4 regions of the Massilia sp. LjRoot122 genome follow, and region 1 is predicted to be linked to each of the others. Evidence: predicted binding sites of a transcription regulator. Region 1 holds the regulator's gene; each other region holds the start of a gene.
What was found. The regulator FNR, encoded in region 1, switches genes on or off when oxygen is low (the NO sensors DNR and NnrR bind a similar motif). The targets are predictions, from matches to a motif close to TTGATNNNNATCAA.

Region 1 (4,813 bases):
CGGGGCCGGCCTGCAGCTGGTGCAGCTGCGCAGGCGCTGCGAGGGCTGCGAGCCCTGGCGCATGGTCGACTTCCATTCGAACGACACCCTGACGCCCGTCCGCCGCGAGAAAGTGAGCGTGCAGGCCGGCGTGACGGCGATCTACGCCTATCCCGGCACCGACGATTTCGCCAACGTGAAGATCGAGCAGAGCATGCCGGGCATGTATGCGCAGGACAGGCAGCTCGTCATCGACGCGATCAGCCACGAGTTCCGGCGCAAGAAGGAGCGCGTCGCCGCCCACCTCGCCGCCCATCCGGAGATCCGCGCGAAAGTCGGGCAGCTGCTGCCGGCCGGGAAGGAGCCAATCGAATTCGAGCAGCTCAGCCGGGACGGCATCGAAGTCGTGGCCTATACCGAGAACGTGATCGGCCTGACCAGCGCCACCATCAGCCAGATCCATTTCTTCGTCCCGGGGCGCGAGGTGATCGTCACCGCCTACCTGGTACGCCAGAAGCACCCGAAGTTCGCCGACATCGGGGAATTCCTGCGCCTGCGCGCCGACTTCATCGGGGCCTGGACCGCCCACCTGGCGCGCCGGGCCGGCCCCTTACTTCCGGTGAGCGGCGGCGCAGGAGACGACGCCGGCGACCAGCAGCGCCAGCGCGGCGGCCTCGAGGCCGTTCGGCCAGCGCCCCTCCCACAGGAAACCATATAGCGAGGCGAACACGGTTTCGAAAACGATCATCTGTCCCATCAGCGCCATCGGCAGCGCGCGGCTGGCGAAGTTCCACAGCGCGTTGCCGACGACGGAGCAGAAGATCGCCACCGCCGTCACGACGCCGAGGAATTGCAGCCATTCGCTTGTGGTATGCGATGCGCCATTCGCTTGCAAGGCGGGCAGCACCAGCAGCAGCGCCTGGGCGCCGGTCATGACGCCCACCAGCAGGCTCCATTCCTGTCCCGAGATGCCCTCGAGCCGCGCCAGCCAGCGCCGGTTGACGACCGCATAGATGGTCCAGGACAGCAGGGCGCCGATCGCGCACAGCAGGCCGAGCACGGATCCGCCTTCCACCGAGGCCAGGGAATCCCGGCTGATGCAGGCCAGCCCGGCGCCGCCCAGCACCAGGGAGGGCGCCAGGCGCCGCAGCGGCAGCGCGCCGTGTTCGCGCATGCCCGCCAGCGTGACGGTGAGCGGCAGCAGGCCGATCACGATCGAGGTCATGGCCACCCCGCCCGATTGCACGGCCTGGGCCAGGAACAGGTAATACACGATGTTGCCGGTCAGGCTGAGCCAGGCCAGGCCGCGCCAGTCGCGCCAGCCCAGGCTGCGCCTGAGGCGCCTCCAGGCGGGTGCGATCAGAACCGCAGCGACGATGCCGTAGGCGAGGTAGCGGCCGGCCGACAGCTGCAGGGGCGAAAAGCCGGGCGTCAACACGGGCGCGAGGAAGACCAGGCCCCAGAAGGCGCCGGCGGCGATGCCGGCGCCGATGCCGAGTTGCGAACTGCCGGAGCTGGTTTGAATCTGCGTAAACATCGAGTGATCTCCTTTGAACGGAGATTGTCGATGGAGCCTCTGCGCGTTTCTTGACCGTCGCTACTGCGGTTTTGACGGGTTCTCTCGATGTCGGCGCCGATAGGCGGCCGGCGTGGTGTCCATCGCCCGGCGCATCGCGCGGGTCAGGGCGCTCTGCTCCGAGAACCCGGCGGCCAGCGCGATCGCGGCCACTGCTTGCCCGGTACCGGCCAGCCACTCGCAGGCGCGCCGCAGCCGGCAGGCCAGCAGCCAGTCATGGGGCGTGGTGTCGTGTTCGAGGCGGAACAGGGCGTGCAGGCGGCTGGTGCTGACGCCCACCGTGCGCGCCATCTCCTCGGTGGTCCAGGGTAGGCCGGGTTCGGCCTCGATGCGGGCGAGCAGGGCGGCCAGGCGCGATGCCGGCCGCGGTGTTCCCAGCGTGAGGGTGTCGAGCAGCAGCGGCGTCCAGCCCTGCAGCACCGATGGGGCAGGCGGCTGGGTGGCGGCCATGATGCCCATGAATTCGACCAGCTTGCGGGCAGCGGGACCGATGGCGGTGAAGGGGCGCTCCAGCAGCCGCTGCCACGGTCCCTGTTCGAAGCTGGCCGCGCCCACGTCGAGGATCAGGGATTGGTTGGCGACGGGGCTGCACTGCGAATGCCAGGCGCCGGGCGCCACCAGCGCGGCATGCAGCGGATCGAGCCGTCCCTGGCGTCCTTCGATCTCGAGCGCGACCTCGCCGCTGACGGGCAGCACCAGCTGGGCGTAGGCATGGCGGTCCGAGAAGCGCGTCTCGCCATAGCTGCGCAGGTGCAGGTCGAGCAGGGGCGCGGCCATCTCGGCAACACTAGCCCATCGGGCTGCAGACGTCGGTACCGGCCGCCAGCGCCTTGAGCTTGACCGGGTCGAGCAGGGTGACTTCGCGCTTGTCGACCTGCAGCCAGCCCTGCTTCTTGAAGCGCGACAGCAGGCGGCTGATGCTTTCGATGGTCAGGCCGAGGTAGTTGCCGATGTCTTCGCGCGACATGCGCAGCTGGAAACTGTTCGGCGAATAGCCGCGTGCGGCATAACGGGCCGACAGGTTGACCAGGAACACCGCGAAGCGCTGCTCCGCCCGCATATTGCCGAGCAGCAGCATGACGTTCTGCTCGCGCGTGATTTCCTGGCTCATGATGCGGTGGAAGTGGCGCAGCAGGGCCGGCACCTGGCCGAACAGCTCTTCCAGGCGCGTGAAGGGGATCTCGCAGACCTCGCTGTCCTCGAGCGCCACGGCGTCGCAATGGTGGGTACCGCTGATCGCGTCCATGCCCAGCAGTTCGCCGGCCATCTGGAAACCCGTGATCTGGGCTTCTCCGGCCGCGTTCACCTGGTAGGTCTTGAAATGCCCGAAGCGCACCGCGTACAGGTTGCGGAAGGGCTCGCCCATGGCGTACAGGCGCTCGTCGCGCGCGAGGCGGCGGCGGCGGCCGATGATCTGGTCGAGGCGGTTGATGTCGGCATCCTCGAGCCCCATCGGCAGGCACAGCTGGTGCATGCTGCAGGCGCCGCAGCTGGTCTTGAGGGCCTGGATGCTGACCGGCGCTTCGCCCGGAAGCGACATGGGTTGGTTCATGGCGAAAAAAAACCGAAATGCTGACGCAGCCATTATAGACGGCTGGTCTGCATCCCGGTTTTCATTTTCCAGAGGGCAGGTCGATTACAGCTGATGCCGGTGTTCCGCCTTCATCTTGTAGTACGCGTGCCGGCCCTTGGCGCGCACCGTCGAGGCGATCCCGGCCGCCTCCAGCGCCGCCTGGTTCACGGTGGCGAAGGCGTCGGCATCCCCCCTGAGCGCTTCGACGGTCTGCTGCGACTGCGCCGTGCCGGCCAGCGCCAGCCCGAAGGTCGCGGCCACGGCCAGCTCGGCCGCCAGGGTGTCGAGGGTCGGCGCCACCACGTCCCGGCCCTTGGCCGCCTCGGCCGCCTCGGCGGATGCCTGGGGTGCCGCCAGCGCGCGGGCCAGGCCCATGTCGCCCGCGACCCGCACCAGGAAGTCGAGCGCGGCCTGGCTGCCGGAGCGGTTGGCCAGGTCACCCAGCCGGAGCAGGGCGGTGTTCTTCGCATTGAATACCGCCCGGCCAGTGCCGGGTCCCTGGACGAAGTCGATCAGCGGCTGGACCGCGATCTCGCTGCCGATGTAGCCGAGGGTGGCCACGATCTGGGTCAGGAACTCCTCGTGCTGTTGGGGTTCCTGCACCAGCCAGTCCAGCAGCAGGCGGGCGTCCTTCTCGCCGTATTGCGAGGCCAGCTCCCAGGGCACGCCCTCGACCCAGTGCCGGGACACGAAGTCGCGCACGTCGGCGGGTAGCTGCAGGCCGCCCGCGCCGCAGGAGCAGCCGCCGGCGGGCATGACATTGTCGGTGATGGTGAGCGGGCCCGCCAGGTAGGCTGCCGACTCCGCGGCATTGACCACATTGTGGTCGGTGCCGACGGACGGGTACATGACCGCGCGCGGGTCGTCGGTGCGGTGGCCGAGGCCGCAGTTGTGGCCGTATTCGTGCACCCAGATGAGGCCTTCCTGGTTGGCGGTGAAGCGCACCGCTGCCACGTTGACCGAGGCGCTGCCGACCGGGGCGCAGCCGATGATGCTGTCGCCGGGGCCACCGCACCAGCGGATCGCCTGCACGATCTTGATCCCGCTGCCCGCGCTCAGCAGCGCGGTGAGGTCGGCCGAGGTCTGGATGGTTCCCGGGACCGTCGCCGGCAGCACCCTGACCTCGCCGTTGCGCACGAAGCGGACCGGGGTCGCGACGTCCGGTCCGGTGTCGTCGTTCTGGAGGATCGTGCCCATGTCGGCCAGGATCCGGTCGGCGTCGGCTTCGCTCAGGGCAACGCTGCTGTGGCGGTGCACCGTGACCGCGACCGTGCGCGGGGCCGGGGGCGCCACGGGCGGGTTGACGATCAGGTAGTCGACGTAGAGCGAGATGTCCGAGCTCCACTCGATGTTGATCCAGACGTCGACGCCGTTCCAGCGCGGGGCCACGTTGTGCACCGTGTAGCGCGCCGCACCGATGAACTTGCCGGCCGGCGGCCCGCCCGGCACGCCTTCGCCGATCGCCACGAACACCCGCGAACCGGGCTGGATGGCATTCCAGTTGAGCCGCAGCAGCCATTCGCCGCGCCGCGCCCCCCAGTCGTGCCGGTAGGTGAAACCCGTTCCGCTCAGGGCGGGCTGCAGCCCGCCTTCCTCGACCTGGGCCTCGGCTTCGGCCCAGGGGCCGCGGAGGTCCGAGGAACCGGCAGGCTGGTCCGGGGTACGGGGCCGGTCGAGGACCAGGG
Region 2 (4,813 bases), 1.2 Mb from region 1:
GCTGGCGGCCGATGCCGCGATCGAGATGGCCCGCTCCACCGGCGCCGAGATCGTGGCGTTGTCCATCGTGGTCCCCGAGGCCGTCCTGCCATCGATCGAGGGTGCGATGGTGTTCGACCCGGGCCAGCAGGTCAACGTGCTGGAGGAGCACGCCCATGGCTTCGTCGGCGCCATGGCCGAACGGGCCCGGCGCGGCGGTGTCGGATGCCGTCCCGTCACCCGGATCGATCCGGACCCCGCCAGGGCGATCGTCGAGGCCGCGCGCGAGTATGATTGCGACCTGATCGCCATGGGTTCACACGGACGTCGGGGGCTGAGCCGCTTGCTGGCCGGGAGCGTGACCCAGGCCGTGCTCGCCTACGCACCCGTCCCGGTCATGGTATTCCGGCCGGCGCTGCCTGGCGAGCAGGCGCAGGCGCTGGCGCGGGAATGCCCCAGCGCTGCGCCGGCCTGAGGCAGGGGCGGCATGCATCGCGCCAGGCACTGGTTTGCCATGTCCGCCGTCCCGGCCCAGGCGACGGCTAGCCCATGGCGCCGCATGCACGCCGCATGTGGGCGCCTGCTTGGGACGCTCGAGCCGGAGGAGGAACGCGAATTCGGCGTGGCGCTCGACCGCATGCTGTCGGCCATGCTTCCAACCCTCGGCCTCGTGTTCGGCATTGCGGTCGTGCTGTTCAGCGCCTGGGATTACTGGATCGCTCCCGAGTGGGCCGGCGCGACCGCGCTGCTCCGCCTGTCGCTCGTGCTGGTCGGCAGCCTCGGGTATGTCTCCTGGAGTACCCGGTTCCCGGTAGCGTGGCGCGGCGGCCTGGTCTACGTGACGCACACGGGAGCGATGATCCTCAGCTCGGCGGCGCTGCCGGATGGACTGGTGTTGGCCTTGCCGGCGATAACCGGCGTAATGTTTCCCCTCGCCTTGGTCGAGCCGCGCCTGCACCGGCTTTTCCTGATGGTCCTGTTGCCGTCTCTCCTGTTTACCATCCTTGGCGCCGCGGCGCTGCAGAAGCACGTCTTTATCGGCTGCCTGCTGGTCTACCTGGTATCGCTCGTACTCATGGCAGCCATGGCGGTGTCGCAGGGGCGATGGCGCCGTGCAGCCTTTCTCACCGAACGGGCCCTTGCATTTGCCGCCCATCACGATAGCCTCAGCGGTGTTCTGGCACGAGGCTACCTGATCGAACTGGCGAACCACGACGTGGCGCTGGCAAAGCGTTATGGACGGCCTCTGACCATCTGCATGATCGACATCGACCACTTCAAGCGGGTGAACGACACGTTTGGGCACCCCGCCGGCGATGCACTGCTGTGCGAGGTCAGCCGGGTGTGTGCGGCGCAGTTGCGGGCCAGCGATTACTTTGGACGGATCGGCGGTGAAGAGTTTGTCAGTGTCATGCCGGAAACCAACGAGGAGGATGCCTATGCCTGCGCCGAGCGGATGCGCCGCGCGGTTGCCGCCATCCGGCACGACACGCCGAATGGGACGATCGGGTGCACCATCAGCATTGGCATCGCGGCCCTGCACCAGGAACACGGGGAATTCGCTACCCTGCTGGCCGCGGCCGATGCCGCCTTGTACCAGGCCAAGTCACAGGGCCGCAACCGTACTGTGCTGGCGCCGCCTCAGGCTTTCTCCTGACTGCTGCCCGGCTCACCGGGCGCAGCCGATATCAATGCTTCCAGCTGTCCGGGGGCGAGCAATTCGATGTCGCGCTTGTCCAGGGCGATCCACCGCTCGTCACGGAAACGCCCCAGCAGGCGGCTGATGCTTTCGATCGTCAATCCCAGGTAGTTGCCCATGTCGGCGCGCGACATGCGCAGGCGGAACCGTCGTCCCGAATAGCCGCGCTCGGCGTAGCGTGCGGACAGGTCGAGCAGCAGGGTGGCGAGGCGTTCGGCTCCGCTCATGTCCGTATGCAGCAGTGCCGTCTGCTCGCGCACGATCTCGTGGCTCAAGGCGGAATGAAAGCGCTGCATCAAGGATGCGGAATGATGCAGCGTTTCCTGGAATCTGTTGTAAGGGATCTCGCATACTTCGCTGTCTTCGAGCGCAATCGCGGTCGAGGAGTGCCGCCCGGCGTAGATCGCGTCGAGCCCCATGAGATCGCCGGCCATGTAGAAAGCGGTGACATGCGGATGACCCCGGTGGTCGGGCCGCGATGACTTCAGGTGGCCGAAGCGGACCGCGTAGATCATGGCAAAGGAATCGTCCTTGCGGAACAGTACCTCGTCGCGGGCCAGGCGTCGCCGGTAGCCGATCAGTTTGTCGAGCCGAAGGATGTCGCGCGCATCGGTGCCCGATGGAAGACACAGGTCGCGCGCAACGCAGCGGGAACAGCTCGCTATCGAGGGCGGCGCGACCGGCGCGCAGGGTTCGGCATGGAACGTCATGTCGTTCATATGTCCTCCCATGTGCCAGGAGCGGCTCATGGGTCAGTATCGGGCAAAGCGGCTGATCCGGCAAGGCGGATGTGGCGCCGTGCGCCCGGCCTCTCCCCGCGTAAGGCCGGCGCATGAGGTTCGCGATCTATGTTTTTTGCTAATTTTTGATTTGGATCAAATGCACTTCAAGACAACAGGCTTGCTGTCGGCTTAGAGTTGGGCAAGCTCGCCTGCAAGCGGGCAAACCGGGGAGGGCAATGGTCAAGGATTCTTTGATGCCGGGCTTGCTTTGGAGTCTCGATGATGCCTGACGTTTCAGAAACCTCTTCGCATGGCCTGGACGGCGCCGAAGCCGCGCGGCGCCTGGCGCGGGACGGCCCCAACCGGCTGCCCGACGCCGGTGGCAGGCGCTGGCAGCGGATCGCCGCCGACGCCGCACGCGAGCCGATGTACCTGCTGCTGGCAGGCGCCGCCGTTCTCTACCTGTTGCTGGGCGAGCCGCGCGAGGGCGTGTTTTTGCTCGGCATGGTTGTCCTGATGCTCTGCATGACCCTGTTCCAGGAGGGACGCACCGAACGCGCGCTGCAAGCCCTGCGCGACCTGAGTTCGCCGACCGCGCTGGTATGGCGCGACGGCAGGGCACAACGCCTTCCGGCTGGCGACCTGGTCGAAGGGGACCTGATCGAACTGTGCGAGGGTGACCGCGTACCTGCCGATGCGCTGCTGCTGGAGGCGGCCGGCCTGATGGTGGACGAATCCCTGTTGACGGGTGAATCCGTCCCCGTCGGCAAGCTGGCATCGCCGCAAGGAAGTGAGCCGGCGGCCCCGGGTGGCGCCGACCAACCATGGGCGTACTCCGGCACGCTGGTCGTGCAGGGCCACGGACTGGCGCGGGTCAGCGCCACCGGTGCGCGCAGCGAGATCGGGCGTATCGGCGCGGCGCTTGGCGCAATTGCCGCGCCGCCCGGGCGCCTGCAGCGCGAAACCGCGCGGCTGGCACGCCGCTTTGCGCTGCTGGGCGGGGCGGTGAGCGCCTTGCTGGTCGGGCTGCTGCTGGTCAGGGGCAGCGAGCTCGTGCAGGCGCTGCTTGCCGGTATCGCCTTGTCGATGTCGATGCTGCCCGAAGAGTTCCCCGTCATTCTCACGGTGTTCCCCGCCATCGGGGCGTGGCGCCTGGCGCGCAGCCAGGTGCTGACACGCCGCTTGTCCGCCATCGAAATCCTTGGCTCCACTTCGGTACTGTGCGTCGACAAGACCGGCACGCTGACCGAGAACCGCATGGCCGTGGCCCGGCTGTGGCGAGACGGTGCCGCATACGATCCCACATCGGCTGCGCCGATGCCGGCGCCGCACCAGGAGCTTCTGAGGCAGGCCTTGCGGGCCAGTCGCGCGCTGGGCAGCGATCCTATGGAGGCTGCATTCTGGCGCCTGGCAGCCGACGTCTTGCCCGACCGCGGGGCCGTACCGGACGGCTGGTCATTGCAGCATGAATACGGATTGACTCCGCAGCGGCCGGCGCTGGTGCATGTATGGGATCGTGGTGAGGGCACGGTCCAGGTGGCGGCCAAGGGCGCACCCGAAACGGTGGTGGCGCTAAGCTGCGCGGCCGCGTCCGTCCGGCAAGAGGTTCTTGCGGCAGCCGCCGAGATGGCGGCCGCCGGGCTGCGGGTGCTGGCGGTGGCCCGCTCGTCCGCCGCCCATCAACCGTGGCCGGAGGATCCCGCCGATCTGGGGCTCGACCTGCTTGGGCTGGTGGCACTGGCCGATCCCTTGCGAGCAGACATTCCCGACGCCGTAGCAGCGTGCCGGGCCGCAGGCCTGCGCATCGTGATGATCACCGGCGACCATCCCGACACCGCCCGCGCCATCGCACGCCAGGCCGGTATCGGCGCCGGCGAGACGCTGACCGGCGCCCAGATCGCGGCCCTGGATGGCGAGGCGCTGGCACGCCGGCTCGACGGCGTGGACGTGTGCGCGCGCATCGCGCCACAGCAAAAGCTGGACATCGTGCAGGCGCTGCAGCGCGGTGGCGCCGTCGTGGCCATGACGGGGGATGGCGTGAACGACGCACCGGCCCTGCGCGCTGCCAACGTCGGCGTCGCGATGGGGCGGCGCGGTACCGACGTGGCACGCGAGGCGGCCGAGTTGACCCTTCTCGATGACCGGTTCGCTTCACTGGTCGAGGCGATCGCATCCGGGCGCCGGATTTTCGGCAACATGCGCAAATCGATGTGCTATGTGATGGCGATGCACGTGCCGATCGCCGGCATGGCCCTGGTTCCGGTACTGCTGGGCTGGCCGGTCATGCTGTATCCGCTCCACATCGTCTTCCTCGAGCTGGTCATCGACCCCGCCTGTTCGCTGGCTTTCGAAAACGAGCCGCCGGAGAAGGACCTGATGCGCCGGCCTCCACGCGCGCCGGACGAATCGCTGT
Region 3 (4,813 bases), 1.2 Mb from region 1:
CGCATCCCAATTCCACCTTCGAAGCGGCCGGCGCGCGCTATGTGCCGGTTGACGAACTGCTGTCGTCAAGCGACGTGGTCTCCCTGCACTGCCCGCTCACCGACGCGACCAAATACATCGTGAATGCGAACAGCCTTGCCCGCGCGAAGCGCGGCTGCATCCTTATCAACACCAGCAGGGGTGGCCTGGTCGATACCGAGGCCGCCATTGCTGCGCTCAAGAGCGGGCAGCTCGGCGGGCTGGCGATCGACGTCTACGAACAGGAAGCCAGCCTGTTCTTCCAGGACCTGTCCTCGAAGATTATTTGCGACGACGTTATCCAACGCCTCGTGTCCTTCCCAAACGTGATCGTCACCGGCCACCAGGCCTTCTTTACGGTCGAAGCGATCGGGCAGATCATGCAGACGACGATCGACAGCATAAGCGCCTTCGAACGCGGCGAAAAACTTGTCAACGAGGTCTCTATCGAGTAAGCCTTACCCCAAGCGACGGCTTCTCCCATGCTCGAAAAGGAGATGAGCCAATGCCTGCGGAAATGCGCAAGGCTTCGATACTAAACGGCGAGCGTCACAACGCTGGGTTGGTGCCAGTCGCGCTGCTACAACCAGTCACCCCGAAATCCGGCGCAAACCGAGGGTCAAAAGACCCGCCGCCAGCAGGGCGAACGATGCAGGTTCCGGCACGACTCCAACCTGTACAGAGAGTGCAGCATTGGTGTTGGACGATGACATCTGCCAACTGAGTGGCACATCAGGATCGGTTGGAACCGCGTCAATGGTGTAATAACCGTATAGGCCATCCTTCTCGTCAGCGCGAAATGGCATAAGCGGGTCGCTGAGTCCAAGACTACCCGGCAGGTAATACAGGGTATGTGAGAAGCGGACCGTATAGCTTGCCTCGGACGGGCCTTGCTTGTCGAACCAGATGTAATGGCTATATGCGTAGGTAGTGGGGGACTGGTTATAGACATTCACAGAACTGGTAGCGCTGCCTGCGTAGCGGTAGGCCTGGCTACCTATGCGAAAGTCAATCGTGACCTCACCACCATCATTGAAAGCCCAGAACGACGGAATCGTATCAGGGTCGAATGTCGAAGTGAGCGTCAACTCAAAGGGCAGCGGCGTGGTCGTGGTCAGATTGGCGAGACCGAGCACGCTCAGGACGGTGTTATCGATATGGCTGGTGCCGACCGAATGCGTTGTCACCGGCATCGGATCGGCCAAGGCAATGCCCGGTAGCGCCAGCAACAGCAGACAGTTGCGTTTGATAGAGATGGACATGAAGGTCTCCGGCTTGTCCAGATGCGCGCGTATCATGACGACAATCGGTGCCACCGAACGATGGCGGCCAGTCTTCGCGCGGCCAGAAATGCCAGACCAGCTACCAGCATCAGGTACGTCTCTGGCTCCGGGATTGCAGTGACACTGTTCAATAAGACGGTGTCATAGCAAAATACACCTGCCCGGTCACATCCTTTCGCGAGGATTTGATCATGGTCATTGATGGCGATGGCCGCCGTGAGCAGGATATCCGCTTCCGGATCGATGAGTGTATTCAGGTCAACGAGGACGCCACCGCCGTACCAGAAGGCCCGATTGTCCATGCTGCCGACGATATGATTCAAGTTATTGATGTCGTAGGCAGTGCTACTCCCGGCCGATGGGGTCAGGTCGAGCATCCCTGCTCCATCGTACAGGAAGGCATGTACCCGATTATCGCCGGTAAAGCCATATCCGGTCGCCCAGCCGTCGTTGCTGATAGCGGTCCCGACCAAGTGCGGGCCGCCGAGCAATGGAAGGAGCTCCAGTGTTCCGAGGACACGACTGTATATCGCGGTACGGGTACCGAAGCCTTCCGGCGCATAGCCGACCAGCACGTCATCCCTGTCGTTGATGGCGTCCGCCGTACTATTCGGAGGGCCGAAGACCTCGGCCTTACCGTCCCTGATCGTCATTGCACGGTTGTCTGCGCTTTGCCCGGTGATGGTTCCGGCGTCGTTTATCGCAGAAGCCGCGCGAAGCCCGTAGGCCACCGTCAGGTTGCGCATCTGCCCATCGGAATAAAGAAAGGACTGGAGGGCGCCCTCGTGCGTCGTGCCCTCTCCCACGGCATCGCCATGATTGTTGAGCGAACGGATGCGCGTCGTGGAACCGCCTATGTGTCCAATATTGAAGCTGGACAGTCCATCCGAAATGGATGCGACCTGAAACGGTACATCGGGTGGAGAACTGTTCACTGCATAGTGTGCCTTGTCGTTCAAGGCAACTGCTGAAGCATATTTCCCGCTGACGACCGTGTACGGAACATATGCGGGTGCTGCCGTTGCCGCCATGTGTGGCAGTGCGAGCACAGCAACTGCCAAGGCAGGAAAAAATCGTCGCATGCTGCGTCCTCCATCATCTGTGCATCAGGCCGCCGCAACGGACGGGCTTTCACTTTTGGCGTCGATTGCAGGCGCCGTGGTGCCCGGTGCTGTCCAGCGGCGGCATGCAGCAAGTGGGTTCGACAATCTTACTGCGGTCCCGCGCTCGCGGGCTTCGGCCATTCGGTATTTTGCGTAGTCTCCTATCAAACTTCATCTATTTTTGAGTCAGATCAAATAACTTATTGACCGGTCTCTATTTGGCTTAGTGTGGACCGCTGAGGTCCGCTTCTGACCGCAAAAGGCGCCACCATTCCGCCACGCAGAATCTGCTTCGTTTTTGACAATGGTCAAACCGCTGTGTGCGCGAAATGGTAATGCTGTGCTCTGCTTAGCCACTGATTGACAATCATGTTCCTCGAACGAATTTGCATTGCTACCGATGGCTCGGACTTGGCGGTCCGGGCTGCACAAATGGGCATCGAGCTCGCACGCTCCGGCGCAGGGCGCATCGTCGCGGTGTCGGTTGCGCAACCGTATTTCTCAATGCGGGACGAAGCCGCAGAAGTGCCCGATGCGCAGGCGGAGTTGATACGCGCTCGTAAAGCTGCTCGCGCTCATGTCGACACGGTAGCGCGCATTGCTCAGGCCAGCCACGTGGATTGTGAGGCGCTTACTCCGCTGTCTTCTGCGCCAGGTCCAGAGATCATTCGGGTGGCGGAAGAGTACGGCTGTGACCTGATTGTCATGGGAACGCACGGACCCAACGACGCAAACAAGCTCTTTGCCGGCAGCGTCGCGCAGCACGTCCTCGCAAACTCTGCAATTCCGGTTTTGTTGTTGCGTGACCCACGGGATGCAGCGCCACCAGATTTCCCGGAAGCCCATCTGGCATGAACTTCTGTCGCTGCGAGGCTGACGCATGAACGACATTTTGACATGCACCGAGCTTATGCCAGATTTCTATCAGGGCAAGATCGCCACCTTCAGTACACCGTCGCGCTGGTTAGCGAACAGCTCGTAGGCTTCTTCAATCTTCTCGAGCGGGAAGCGATGGGTCACCAGAGGCCGCAGATCGATTCTTCCCGATGCCACGATGTTTATGAGACGACGCATCCGGTGCTTGCCGCCAGGGCACAACGTGGTGACGAGCTTATGGTCGCCTAGCCCCGCAGCGAACGCATCGAGCGGCAAGTGCAACTTGCCAGAATAGACACCCAGGCTCGAAAGCGTGCCGCCCGGACGCAGGGCGCGCAGACAACTTTCGAAGGTCTGTTGGGTACCCAGTGCTTCGATCGTAACATCGGCGCCTTGACCGTCGGTATAGTCGAGGATCACCTGCACCGGATCGGTCGTGCGGAAATCGACGACATGGTCGGCGCCCAGGCGCTTGGCCATCTCGAGACGAGCGGGTACGGTGTCGATCGCAATGATCCGGCTGGCGCCGCGCAGACGCGCACCAGCTGTGGCGCACAGGCCGATCGGACCTTGGGCGAAGACAGCCACGGTGTCGCCGATCCGAATCGCGCCATTCTCTGCGCCGCCGAAACCGGTGCTCATGATATCGGGACACATCAGTACCTGTTCGTCACTCAGCTCATCCGGTATCGGCGCCAGGTTGGCCATAGCAAACGGTACCCGTACAAATTCCGCCTGGCAGCCATCGATCGTGTTCCCGAACCGCCACCCTCCCATGGCATGGCCACCACATTGCGATTGATGTGCCTCCAGGCAGGAATGACATTGTCCGCAAGGAGTAATCGCGCCGACTACCACTCGCTGCCCGACTTCGTAGCCCTCTACCCCCGCACCGAGTTCGGCAATGACGCCGACCGGTTCATGGCCGATGGTCAGTCCCGGCACAACCGGATACTCACCCTTCAGGATATGCACGTCGGTCCCGCAAATCGTCGTCATCGTCACCCTGACCAGGGCCTCTCCCGGACCGGGGACCGGCACCGGCTTGCGGTCGAGCGCAATGCGCCCCGGACCGGTGAATACTGCTGCATTCATCATCTGCATGTCGCCCCCTGAAGGTGTGCGGCCCCGGTCTTTCACCCGCTCAGCGGGCCATCAGCACCGGTATCGTGGCGTCGTGGAGCAGCGTACTGGTGACGCCGCCAAGGAACAGCTCGCGGAACTGGGAATGGCCGTAGCAGCCGATCACGATGAGGTCGTAGGCTTCCTGCGCGGCCATCGCGAGCAGGGCATGGCCGCCATCGATGTGGCGGTCGAAGGCCATGATCTCGGCCGCGACGTCGTGCCGGGCCAGGTAGGCAGCGAGATCGGCCTGGTAGCGCAGGTCGTGCAAATCGGTGTCGTCGGGTGAACGGAAGGCAACGACGCTGACACGAGTCGCTTTCCGCAGCAGCGGTATCGCCGCCCGAATGGCGGCCGAAGCCTCCTTGCTGCCGTTCCAGGCAAGCAGGACATGCTGGCCTGGTGCCCCCG
Region 4 (4,813 bases), 2.3 Mb from region 1:
CGATGCCCACGCGCAGGCGGCCCACTTCGCCGCGGTCGATCTGGCGGATGGTGTCGATCGTCATGCGCATCTTGCCCAGCAGCTCGGCCGCCTCGCTCATCAGGGCCTTGCCCGCCACCGTCAGCTCGAAGCTGCGCGTGGTGCGGGTGAACAGGCGCACTCCGAGTTCGCTCTCCAGCTTCATGATCTGCTGGCTCAGCGGCGGCTGCGAGATGTGCAGGCGCTCGGCCGCGCGGCTGAAGCTCTTTTCTTCCGCCACCGCCAGGAAGTAGCGCAGCTGTTTCAGGTCGATCGACATCGTGCGCGGGTCAGCCGTTCAGGGCCACGGCCAGGCGCGCGCCGACCAGCGCGTTGTGCTTGACCAGCGCGATGTTGGTTGCCAGGCTGCGGCCCTGCGTGAGCTCCTTGATGCGCGCCAGCAGGAAGGGCGTCACCGCCTTGCCTTTCACGCCCTGCGCCTCCGCTTCGCCCAGCGCCTGGGCGATGATGGCGTCGATTTCCTCGCCCGGCATGGCGGATTCCGCCGGCACCGGATTGCTGACCACCACGCCGCCCGCCAGGCCGAGCTGCCACTTGGTGCGGATGAAGGCCGCCTGTTCTTCGGGCGTATCGAGCTGGAAGTCGGCATTGAAGCCGCTCTCGCGGGTGAAGAAGGCCGGGAAGCCGGGCTGGCCGACGCTCACCACCGGCACGCCCTGGGTCTCCAGGTATTCGAGGGTCAGGCCGATGTCGAGGATGGACTTCACGCCGGCGCAGACCACGGCCACGCTGGTCTGGGCGAGTTCCTGCAGGTCGGCCGAGATGTCGAAGCTGGTCTCGGCGCCGCGGTGCACGCCGCCGATGCCGCCGGTGACGAAGACCTCGATGCCGGCCAGCCGGGCGCAGATCATGGTCGCGGCCACGGTGGTGGCGCCCAGGCGCTGTTGCGACAGCACGTAGGCCAGGTCGCGGCGGCTGACCTTCATCGCGTCTGGCGAGGAGCCGAGCAGCTCGAGCTGCTCGTCGGACAGGCCGACGCAGATCTTGCCGCCGATGATGGCGATGGTGGCCGGCACGGCGCCGGCGTCGCGGATGAGCTGTTCGACTTCACGCGCGGTCTGCACGTTCTGCGGGTAGGGCATGCCGTGCGAGATGATGGTCGATTCGAGCGCGACGACGGGTTTGCCGGCAGCGCGCGCGGCCGCCACTTCGGGCGAGAACAGGAGGAAGGATTGCATGCTCAGTCCAATACGGTATCAAGAGGGGTGGCATCGAAATGGCCGGGTTCGAGCGCCGGGCAGACGGTCTGCTCGCACTCGATGGTCATGGCGGACAATTGCAGGCCGCGGCGGCAGGCCAGGCCGAGATCGGTCTCGCCGCTGTGCAGCGACCAGCACACGGCGGCGGCGAAGGCATCGCCCGCGCCGGTGACGTCGACGACATTGACCGCCGGCGCGTCCAGGCGCATCACCCCGCCGGGGGAGGTATACATGACGCCGCAGGCGCCGCGCGTGACGATCAGGTCCTGCACGCCCTGGCGCTGCAGTTCGAGGCAGGCCGCGCCGATGGCGGCGTCGCCGTCCAGCGCACGGCCGACGCGGGTCGCCAGTTCGCCTTCGTTCAGGATCAGGAGGCGCAGGCCGGACAGGTTCTCGGGCAGGCGCGCCATCTTTGGTTCGGACACGGCCACCAGCACCAGCGCAAGACCGTCGCGCGCCGTGTCGGCGAGCAGGGCGGCGATGCTGTCGAGCGGGAGATTCAGGTCGGCGACGACCAGCGCGGCGCTGGCGCGCTGCTGCTGGCGCGTCGCCAGGAAGGCCGGGCTCAGGCTGTCGTTGAGGGCCATGTCGGCCAGTGCCACCACCATCTCGCCGTCCTGGTCGAGCACCGCGGTATAGGTGCCGCTGCTGACGCCGTCCAGGCGCAGGGCGCCGCGGGTGTCGATGCCGGCGTCTTCGGCGTGGGCCAGCAGGGCGCGGCCCGAAGCGTCGTTGCCGACCGCCGTGATCAGCGCCACCGGCGCCCCCAGGCGCGCCAGGTTCTCGGCGATGTTGCGGGCCACGCCGCCGAAGGATTCATCCTGGGTGGCCGGATTCGAGGTGCCGAGCGCGAGTTTCCTGATGCTGCGCAGCTTGCGGTCGAGGTTGGAAGCGCCGATGCACAGGACCGGGCGCTGGTCCGGCAGCACGTAGGCGCGCCCCAGGATGCGGCGTTCGCGCACCAGGGTGGCGATGTAGTTGGCCACGGCCGAGCGCGACAGCCCCAGCTGGGTCGCAAGGTCCTGCTGCGAAATGAAGGGATTCGCGCGGATCAGCTCGTACAACTGTTCTTTCTTGGGCAGCTCGGTCACGGTCGTTGGTCTTGGTTTAAACAATTGTTCATCGATACTAGACAAATGTTTGACGGGTGTCAAAGCATATCCGGATGCTGTATCCGCATGTCAACAATACACCGTTTGATTTATTTTATAAACCAATAAATCGCCAAGAAAAATGGTATTTGCCATACATATTGGCCCTCATGCATAGTTATAATATTCCGGCTGATATGTGCACTCTTCTGTAGCAACAATCCTGCCAGCCTTCTCACCACTCCCCCGATTCGTACACAAGGACGACCATGTTCAGCAACACCCCATTTGAAGCAGCAGAAGTCATCAAGGCCCGCAAACCCGGTTTCGCGCCGCGCGCCGCACTGATCCTGGGCTCGGGCCTGGGTGTGCTGGCCGAGCAGATGCTTGACGCGGTCTCGATCAGCTACGCCGACCTGCCGGGCTTCCCGATCAGCACCGTGCACGGCCACGCGGGCGAACTGGTGCTGGGTACCCTGGCCGGCGTGCCGGTGGTGTGCATGAAGGGCCGCGGCCACTTCTACGAAGGCTATGGCGCGGCCGTGATGACCTCCGCCGTGCGCACCTTCAAGCTGATCGGCTGCGAGATGCTGCTGGTGACCAATGCCGCCGGCTCGCTGCGTCCCGAAGTGGACGCGGGCAGCGTCGTGGTCCTGAGCGACCACATCAACCTGCTGCCGGGCAGCCCGATGGCCGGCCCGAACGACGACCGCTTCGGCCCGCGCTTCTTCAGCATGGCCAATGCCTATGACGCCGAACTGCGCGCCATGATCAAGGAAACCGCGGCAAGCAAGGGCATCACCCTGAACGAAGGCGTGTACCTGGCCTGCCCGGGCCCGAACTTCGAAACCGCCGCCGAAATCCGCGCCTTCAAGGCGCTCGGCGCCGACGTGGTCGGCATGTCGGTGGTGCCGGAAGTGATCTCGGCACGCCACTGCGGCCTGAAGGTCGCCGGCATCTCGGCCATCACCAACCTGGCCGAAGGCCTGACCCCGTTCCCGCTGTCGCACGAGCAGACCCTGAAGTACGCCGCGGTCGCGGCCAAGGATCTGGTCACCCTGATCCATTCCTTCATCGAGCGCCTGGGCGCCACCCCGCGCAGCGCCGCTTAATCAACTAGCGAGATTCCATGTCACGCGCATTCATCCTCCTGCTTGACTCGTTCGGCCTGGGCGCCTTGCCCGATGCCGACAAGTACGGCGACGCAGGCGCCAACACCTTCGGCCACATCGCCGCATGGGCAGCGAAAGAGGGCAAGCCGATGGCGCTGCCCAACCTCGAGCGCCTCGGCCTGGCGGCCGCCGCGCACAAGGCCAGCGGCGAATGGGCCGCGGGCTTCGGCCAGCGCGACGGCTTCAGCGGCGCCTGGGGCGTCGCGCGCGAGCAGTCGACCGGCAAGGACACGCAGAGCGGCCACTGGGAAATCGCTGGCGTGCCGGTGCTGTTCGACTGGGGCTACTTCCCGAAGACCGTGCCGTCCTTCCCGAAAGAACTCACCGACAAGCTGCAGGAGCTGACCGGCGTTCCCGGCTGGCTCGGCAACTGCCACGCCTCCGGCACCACCATCATCGACGAGCTGGGCGACGAGCACGTCGCCAGCGGCAAGCCGATCCTGTACACCTCGGCCGACTCGGTGCTGCAGATCGCCGCGCACGAAGAGCACTTCGGCCTCGAGCGCCTGTACGAAGTCTGCGAAGCGGCGTATGAGCTGGTCAAGCCCTACAACATCGGCCGCGTGATCGCGCGTCCCTTCCTGGGCGAGAATGGCAAGTACAAGCGCACGGCCAATCGCCACGACTACGCCGTGCCGCCAACCGCGCCGACCCTGCTCGACCACGTCAAGGACGCGGGCGGCGAAGTCATCGCACTGGGCAAGATCAGCGACATCTTCGCGGCCCAGGGCGTGACCCAGCTGATCAAGGGCGCCGACAACATGGCCCTGTTCGACCGCCTGGTCGAAGTGGCCGATACCGCGCCTTCGAAGTCGCTCACTTTCGTGAACTTCGTCGACTTCGACATGCACTTCGGCCACCGCCGCGACGTCGCCGGCTATTCCAATGCACTGCACGAGCTGGACGCGCGCCTGCCGGAGTTCATGGCCAAGCTGCAGGATGGCGACCTGGTCGTCATCACCGCCGACCACGGCTGCGACCCGACCGCGCCGGGCTCGGACCACACCCGCGAGCATATCCCGATGATCTTCTTCGGCCCGAAGGTCGCTCCGCAGGAACTGCCGATTGCATCCACTTTCTCTGATATCGGCGCCACCCTTGCCAAGCACCTTGGCGTCAAACCACTTTCGAACGGAACCGCACTGCTATGACCCAGCCCCTGGATTTCAAACGTAATACCGCCGTCGGCCTCGACCTCGGCCTGGTCAAGCACGTCAAGGTGAACCGCAACGCGGCCGACCGCCGTGCCGCCAGCCTGGCCAACCGCCGCACCGTCAAGAAGGAATACCAGGCCGCCTGGTTGATCCGCGCC

Region 2: ACSQ25_RS14885 (cation-translocating P-type ATPase) is a predicted target of FNR. The motif match lies at 2,544-2,557, and genes of this name have one in related genera.
Region 3: ACSQ25_RS14865 (universal stress protein) is a predicted target of FNR. The motif match lies at 2,586-2,599, and genes of this name have one in related genera.
Region 4: ACSQ25_RS19505 (carbohydrate kinase) is a predicted target of FNR. The motif match lies at 2,379-2,392, and genes of this name have one in related genera.

The regions. Positions count from the first base shown of each region.
Region 1 is NZ_CAXUPB020000001.1:2,208,686-2,213,498, forward strand. Features, by position in the region: gene ACSQ25_RS09725 (hypothetical protein) at 1-697, shown strand, start outside; gene ACSQ25_RS09730 (DMT family transporter) at 590-1,516, opposite strand; gene ACSQ25_RS09735 (helix-turn-helix domain-containing protein) at 1,577-2,332, opposite strand; gene fnr (fumarate/nitrate reduction transcriptional regulator Fnr) at 2,343-3,095, opposite strand; gene ACSQ25_RS09745 (hypothetical protein) at 3,192-4,813, opposite strand, start outside.
Region 2 is NZ_CAXUPB020000001.1:3,422,025-3,426,837, reverse strand. Features, by position in the region: gene ACSQ25_RS14900 (universal stress protein) at 1-454, shown strand, start outside; gene ACSQ25_RS14895 (GGDEF domain-containing protein) at 539-1,636, shown strand; gene ACSQ25_RS14890 (helix-turn-helix domain-containing protein) at 1,621-2,397, opposite strand; gene ACSQ25_RS14885 (cation-translocating P-type ATPase) at 2,680-4,813, shown strand, end outside.
Region 3 is NZ_CAXUPB020000001.1:3,415,828-3,420,640, forward strand. Features, by position in the region: gene ACSQ25_RS14850 (2-hydroxyacid dehydrogenase) at 1-473, shown strand, start outside; gene ACSQ25_RS14855 (PEP-CTERM sorting domain-containing protein) at 609-1,280, opposite strand; gene ACSQ25_RS14860 (PEP-CTERM sorting domain-containing protein) at 1,313-2,383, opposite strand; gene ACSQ25_RS14865 (universal stress protein) at 2,774-3,259, shown strand; gene ACSQ25_RS14870 (NAD(P)-dependent alcohol dehydrogenase) at 3,329-4,384, opposite strand; gene ACSQ25_RS14875 (universal stress protein) at 4,425-4,813, opposite strand, start outside.
Region 4 is NZ_CAXUPB020000001.1:4,460,199-4,465,011, reverse strand. Features, by position in the region: gene ACSQ25_RS19515 (LysR family transcriptional regulator) at 1-298, opposite strand, end outside; gene ACSQ25_RS19510 (pseudouridine-5'-phosphate glycosidase) at 309-1,217, opposite strand; gene ACSQ25_RS19505 (carbohydrate kinase) at 1,220-2,329, opposite strand; gene xapA (xanthosine phosphorylase) at 2,599-3,441, shown strand; gene ACSQ25_RS19495 (phosphopentomutase) at 3,459-4,652, shown strand; gene deoC (deoxyribose-phosphate aldolase) at 4,649-4,813, shown strand, end outside.